One region of the Streptomyces sp. NPDC053426 genome, then DNA from elsewhere that is predicted to be linked to it. Evidence: riboswitches for the same ligand, from Rfam matches in the RefSeq annotation. Region 1 holds a riboswitch; the other holds the start of a gene.

Evidence for each region. Region 1 has a riboswitch for glycine ahead of gcvT (glycine cleavage system aminomethyltransferase GcvT). Riboswitches for the same ligand answer to the same signal wherever they lie in the genome.
Region 2: another riboswitch for glycine. It lies ahead of gcvP (aminomethyl-transferring glycine dehydrogenase); the one in region 1 lies ahead of gcvT (glycine cleavage system aminomethyltransferase GcvT).

The regions. Positions count from the first base shown of each region.
Region 1 covers NZ_JBVJKE010000010.1:85,053-88,451, forward strand. Annotated here, with positions in the region: gene gcvT (glycine cleavage system aminomethyltransferase GcvT) at 28-1,146, opposite strand; glycine riboswitch at 1,221-1,351, opposite strand; glycine riboswitch at 1,352-1,452, opposite strand; gene ACZ62B_RS21095 (AAA family ATPase) at 1,676-2,344, shown strand; gene ACZ62B_RS21100 (enhanced serine sensitivity protein SseB) at 2,414-3,193, shown strand.
Region 2 covers NZ_JBVJKE010000023.1:97,665-101,063, forward strand. Annotated here, with positions in the region: gene gcvP (aminomethyl-transferring glycine dehydrogenase) at 1-1,318, opposite strand, end outside; glycine riboswitch at 1,493-1,588, opposite strand; gene ACZ62B_RS34175 (PRC-barrel domain-containing protein) at 1,703-2,077, shown strand; gene ACZ62B_RS34180 (DNA polymerase IV) at 2,088-3,399, opposite strand, start outside.

The DNA of each region.
Region 1 (3,399 bases):
CGCGCGGAAAGCCGTCTGAGGACGGTGTCACTTCCGCCGCTTGTAGAACGGCAGCGCCACGACCTCGTACGGCTCGTGGCTGCCGCGGATGTCCACGCCGACGCCCTCGGTGCCGGGCGCGGCGTGGGCGGCGTCGACGTACGCCATCGCGATCGGCTTGCCCAGCGTCGGGGAGGGCGCGCCGGAGGTGACCTCGCCGATCACCTCGCCGCCGGCCACGACCGCGTACCCGGAGCGCGGGACCCGGCGGCCCTCGGCGACCAGGCCGACCAGGACGCGCGGAGGCTCGGACGCGGCGCGCTCGGCGGCCTCGGCGAGCGCCGCACGGCCCACGAAGTCGCCCTCCTTCTCGAACTTCACCACCCGGCCCAGACCGGCGTCGAAGGGCGTGAGGGAGGTGCTCAGCTCATTGCCGTACAGCGGCATGCCGGCCTCCAGACGGAGCGTGTCCCGGCAGGACAGCCCGCAGGGGACCAGGCCGGCGCCCTCGCCGGCCTTGGTGAGCGCCTGCCACAGCTCGGCCGCGTGCTCGGGCTTCACGAACAGCTCGAAGCCGTCCTCGCCGGTGTAGCCGGTACGGGCGATCAGCGCGGGCACACCGGCGACCGTGCCGGGCAGACCGGCGTAGTACTTCAGGCCGTCCAGGTCGGCGTCGGTGAGCGAGGCGAGGATGCCGGGGGACTCGGGGCCCTGCACGGCCAGCAGCGCGTAGGCGTCGCGGTCGTCGCGGACCTCGGCGTCGAAGCCGGCCGAGCGCTCGACGAGCGCGTCGAGGACCGTCCGGGCGTTGGAGGCGTTGGCGACCACCATGTACTCGGCGTCGTCCAGCCGGTAGACGATCAGGTCGTCCAGGATGCCGCCGTCCTCGCGGCAGATCATGGTGTAGCGGGCACGGCCCGGCTTCACGCTGCCGATGTTGCCGACCAGCGCGAAGTCCAGCAGTTCGGCGGCCCCCGGGCCGGTGACGGTGATCTCGCCCATGTGCGAGAGGTCGAAGAGGCCGGCCTTGGTGCGGACGGCGTTGTGCTCGTCGCGCTCGGAGCCGTAGCGCAGGGGCATGTCCCAGCCGGCGAAGTCGGTCATCGTCGCGCCGAGCGAACGGTGCAGGGCGTCGAGCGCGGTCCGGCGGGGTTCGGTACTGCTCATCGGTCGGTCTCCCAGAGGCGATGGGGGTCCCTCCCGCGCGAATTCATTCGGGCGTGGGGGAAGGCGAGGACGTTTCCTCCCCATCTGTCATCGGAACCTGAGAGGTTCGCCATGACCGCCCACGCAGGGGCGCCCTGGCTTGCACCTTGGGTGGAGCCACCGGAGCACTGCTGATGCCCTTCGGCGGCCCGCTTTTCAGATGTGCCTCGCCCGCGCGGTAACGGGGCCTGAGAGATTCAAGGGAGGGACTTGCTCCTTCGGCGCCCCGGCGGCAAACGGTGCCGGGGACTCTCCCGCGCGGATTCAAACGGCCGGTATGCAGTTGGCGCGCACATCATTGCACGCATCGCGGGGGCGCGGCAGGGGGACCCTTCCCAGGGGGTGCACAGGGTGTGCGGGCATCGTCACAGGGGGCTGTGACAAGCCTGTTTCAGGAAACGGACGGAAACGACAGACACCCGGCATTACCTTCTCTTTACACTCGGCGGGGATCGGTACTCGTACCCGGCCCCAGGGGAGGACGATCACGGTGAACAGGACCACGGCGTGCGCCACCACCACGGGCGTCACGCTGCCCCAGCAGCCGGCCGCTCAGGCCCGTCGGGCCCGCGGCGCGCTGCCGGCGCCCGTAGTCCGCGATCTGCGCGCACGGGCCGGCCGCAGCCCGCGCGCCCTGCTCTTCGGACCCCGGGACCTCGTCGTGGTCACCGGGCTGCCCGGCAGCGGCAAGTCCACCCTGATGCGGCGCACGGTGCGCGGCACCCGCGTCGACTCCCAGGACACCCGGGACCGCTGGGACGGCCGCATGCCGCGCCTCCTGCCGTACGCGGTCTACCGCCCGCTGGTCCGCCTCGCCCACTACGCCGGGCTGCGCCGCGTGCTGCGGACCGGGGGGCCGGTCGTCGTGCACGACTGCGGTACGCAGGCCTGGGTGCGCCGCTGGCTGGCCCGCGAGGCCCGCCGCCGGGGCGCGAGCCTGCATCTGCTGCTGCTCGACGTCACCCCGCAGCAGGCCCTGGCCGGCCAGCGCGAACGCGGGCGCGGTGTCTCCCGCTACGCGTTCCTGCGCCACCGCGCGGCGAGCGAGCGGCTGCTGCGCGCGGTGGAGCGGGGCGCGCTGCCGGCGGGCGCGGGTTCGGCGGTCCTGATCGACCGGGACGCGGCGGACGCGCTGCGCCGGGTCGGCTTCACGGGCTGACCGGCGCCGCGGGCCGACGGGTAGCCTTTCCAGCCACAGCAGCGGTTCCAGGCAGCAGGCGGTAGGCAGATGGACTTCCCGGCGGACTTCCCGGCACAGACGCACCCCCACCCGCACGGCGGGTGGCCCGGCAACGAGCTGGAGGAGGTGCTCTCCGCCTCCCTCGGCGTCCCCTCGGCGGGCGGCAGGATCGTCGAGGTGCTGGGCCGCAGCTTCGTCTGGGTCCCGCTGCCGAACGGCGGCGGCCCGGACAGCGGCCCGCTGGACCTGCCCACCATGGAGATCGACGGTCAGGTCCACGTCCCCGTCTTCAGCTCCGAGGAGCAGTTCCGCCAGGTCGTCGGCTCCCACATGTCGTACACGATCGCGCCCGCCGTGGAGTTCGCCCGCGGGCTGCCGCCGCAGGCCGGGATCGCGGTGAACCCCGGCGGCGTGGTCGGCATCCCGCTGCCGCCGCCGGCCGTCGCCGAGCTGTGCCGGGCCGGACGCACCCCGCTGGACGGCCCGGCGACCGGCGGCCGGGTCCGGCTGTTCGAACCCGACTGGCAGGACGACCCGCTGGACTTCCTCGCCGCCGCCTCGGCGGAGTTCGACGCCCTCGGCGTGGTGACCACCGCCCGCCGCTGCCTCGCCGCGATCGAGACGGCCGACCCGGTCCTCTTCATCGGCGTGGAACTCTCCCAATGGGAGGGCGACGCCCGCACCCTCCCCCTGAACGCCCTGGGCCGAGCCCTCGGCCGGACCCCGTCCCCCTGGCCGGTCAACCTCATCGTCCTGGACATCGCCCAGGACCCGGTCGGCGACTGGCTCCGCACCAAGGTCCACCCCTTCTACCAGCGCCAGCAGTAACCCCCTGAAGGGGCGCGGGGCTGTATCGATGTGCGGCTCCGCCGCGTGGGCGCGGCCAACCCCTGAAGGGGCGCGGGGCTGTATCGATGTGCGGCTCCGCCGCGTGGGCGCGACCAACCCCTGAAGGGGCGCGGGGCTGTATCGATGTGCGGCTCCGCCGCGTGGGCGCGACCAACCCCTGAAGGGGCGCGGGGAACTGCGCGACA
Region 2 (3,399 bases), on a different contig from region 1:
GCCGCTCCCGGGTGGTGGTCTCGTCGCAGGCGATCGAGACGTGGTCGGCGTCGACGAGACGCAGGTTGACGCCGTTGTCGCGGGCGGCGGCGACGACCTCTGCGGCCCGCCCGGCGACGCGCACGGTCAGCGTGTCGAAGTAGGAGCCGTGCACGATCTCGGCCCCGCCGGCCCGCAGGCCCTCGGCGAGGACGGTGGCGTACCGGTGGGTGCGCCGGGCGATCAGCCGCAGTCCCTCCGGGCCGTGGTAGACGGCGTACATGCCGGCCATGACGGCGAGCAGCACCTGGGCGGTGCAGATGTTGCTGGTGGCCTTCTCGCGGCGGATGTGCTGCTCACGGGTCTGCAGGGCGAGGCGGTAGGCCTTGTGCCCGTCCGCGTCGACGGAGACGCCGACGAGCCGCCCGGGCAGGCTGCGCGCCATCTTCTCCTGCACGGCCATGTAGCCGGCGTGCGGCCCGCCGAAGCCCATCGGCACACCGAAGCGCTGCGTGGTGCCGACCGCGATGTCCGCGCCCAGCTCACCGGGCGACTTCAGCAGCGCGAGGGCGAGCAGATCGGCGGCGACGGTGACGAGCGCGCCCAGCTCGTGCGCCTGGTCGATCACCGGCTTGATGTCGCGCACGGCACCGGAGGCGCCCGGGTACTGGATCAGTACGCCGTTGATCTCGCGCCCGGCGACCTCGGCGGGGATGCCCTCGCTCAGGTCGGCGACGACGACCTCGACGCCGGTCGGCTCGGCACGGGTCTCGATCACCGCGATGGTCTGCGGCAGCGCGTCCGCGTCGACCAGGAACAGGCCCTTCTTGTTCTTGCCCATGCGCCGCGACAGCGCCATCGCCTCGGCGGCGGCGGTGCCCTCGTCGAGCAGCGAGGCGCCCGAGGTCGGCAGGCCGGTGAGTTCGGCGACCACGGTCTGGAAGTTCAGCAGCGCCTCGAGCCGCCCCTGGGAGATCTCCGGCTGGTACGGCGTGTACGCCGTGTACCAGGCGGGGTTCTCCATCACGTTGCGCAGGATGACGGGCGGGGTGAAGGTGCCGTAGTACCCGAGTCCGATCATGGAGCCGAGCACCTCGTTGCGGTCGGCCAGGGAACGCAGCTCGGCCAGCACCTCGGCCTCGCTCCGGGCACCCGGCAGGTCCAGCGCGTCGGCGTTCTTGATGACGTCCGGCACGGCGGCGGCCGTCAGCTCGTCCAGCGAGCCGTAGCCGACCTGCGCGAGCATCTTGGCCCGGGCCTCGTGGTCGGGGCCGATGTGGCGCTGCTCGAAGGGGATTCCCTGTTCGAGCTCGGAGAGCGGAGTGCGAGGGGCGGTCATTGAGGAGGCCTCCTGGTCCGACGACCTTCGAGGGGCACCACGGCGCGGGTGCCCGGACGGCCTCCCCCTCTGTCATCTCAACCTGAGAGCTTCACCGGACGGCCCGAAGGCGCCCGACTTTCACCGTCGGTGAGAGCGGAAGCCGTCGACACCCGCTCTGCTTTCCAGAGTGACCTCGTCCGTGCGGTACGTGTGCCTGAGAGATTCCGGGGAGGATTTGCTCCTTCGGCGCCCCCGATGGTGTCCGGAGGGCTCTCCCGCACGGGGTCAGCAGCCGTCTGCCAGCGTACCAGCGAGCACCCCACCAGAACTTTCGAGTGGCCGTCCAGCCGATTGTGCCGTTCTGTAGTGCTTACGGATGAGTTTGCGACCAGTGGAGGGCCTGTGCAGACCGACATCGATCCGCGCCACCTGATCGGCCGCAAGGCGTTCGACCGCAACGGAAACCGGATCGGCACCATCGACGAGATCTACCTCGACGACGCCACCGGCGTACCGGAGTGGGCGGCGATACGCACCGGCCTGTTCAGCAGGGACGCCTTCGTCCCCCTGGAACCCAGCGACCTCGTCGACGGCGCCCTCCACGTCCCCTTCGAACGCGCCCTCATCAAGGACGCCCCCGACTTCGGCGTGGGCCGCCATCTCTCCCCCGAACAGGAACTCCAGCTCTACCACCACTACGGCCTGGACCTCGCCGCTCCCCCGCCCCTCCCGGACCGCGACTTCGGCAAACTCGCCGGGAACGACAAGCCGGCCTGATCCGCCCCGCTCACCGGCTCTCCGCCCGCGTCCCTCCACCGGCCCCCGCGCCCTCGTCCTCCCCTGGTCTCCGGGACACCAGCGGCAGCGGATCCGCCGGTTGCAGAGCCGGATCGTCGACGCGGAAGGTCTTCACCCGGCCCGGCTCCGAGTCGGGTGTCTCGAAGCGCGCCGTGACCCGGCCCAGCCCGCTGCCCTGCACCCATCCGTGCCCGTACACGGCGTGCCGTACGTCGTGCCCCGCCGGCCAGCGCCGCTCGGCGGGCGTCTCCTGCTCCGGCGCGGGCGCGGCCTCGGCCTCCTCGTGCGGGAGGTCGTCGGCGGGGACGCCCGCGGCCTGCGCGAACAGGTCCTCCTGCGTGTAGTCGGCCAGCCCGCTGACCCCGACGCCCAGCAGCCGCACCCCGCCCGTCGTGTCGACCGAGTCCAGCAGCCGCGCGGCCGCCTCCCGCACCACCGCCGGATCGTCCGTGGGGCCCCGCAGCGTCTCGGACCGGGTGAGGGTCGAGAAGTCGTACCGGCGCACCTTCAGCACGATGGTCCGCCCCGACAGGCCCGCCTCCCGCAGCCTGCGCACGCACCGGTCCGCGAGCCGCCGCACCTCCGTCCCCACCCGCACCCGGTCGTGGATGTCCACGTCGTACGTGTCCTCGACCGACACCGACTTGGTCTCCCGCTCAGCCACCACGGGCCGCTCGTCCCGGGCCAGCGCCATCGCGAACAGCGCGTGGCCGTGGGCCTTGCCCAGCAGCCGTACGAGCTCGTCCTCCCCGGCCTCGGCGAGCTCGTCGACCGTGTGGATCCCCGCCCGCCGCAGATGGTCACCGGTCGCCGGCCCGACGCCCGGCAGGGTGCGGACCGGCAGCGGCCCCAGCAGGGCCCGCTCCGTGCCCGGCTCGATCAGCACCAGTCCGTCCGGCTTCGCCTGCTCCGAGGCGATCTTCGCCAGCATCTTGGAGGCCGCGAGCCCCACCGACCCGGTGAGCCCCGTGACCGCCCGTATGTCCGCGCGCAGCTTCGCCCCGGCCAGCCGCGCCGACCGCTCGTCCCAGGCCGCGCCGCCGGCCTCCAGGTCCACGAACGCCTCGTCCAGGCTCAGCGGCTCCACCAGCGGTGACAGGGCCCGCAGCAACCCCATCACCTGCTCGCTGATCGACCGGTAGAGAGCGAACCTCGGCACCAGGTACGCGGCGTTCGGCGCGCGTCGCCGGGCCTGCGCCATGGGCATCGCCGAGTGGACGCCGAAGACCCGTGCCTCGTACGAGGCGGTGGCCACCACACCCCGCGGCCCGAGCCCGCCCACGACGACCGCCTTCCCGCGC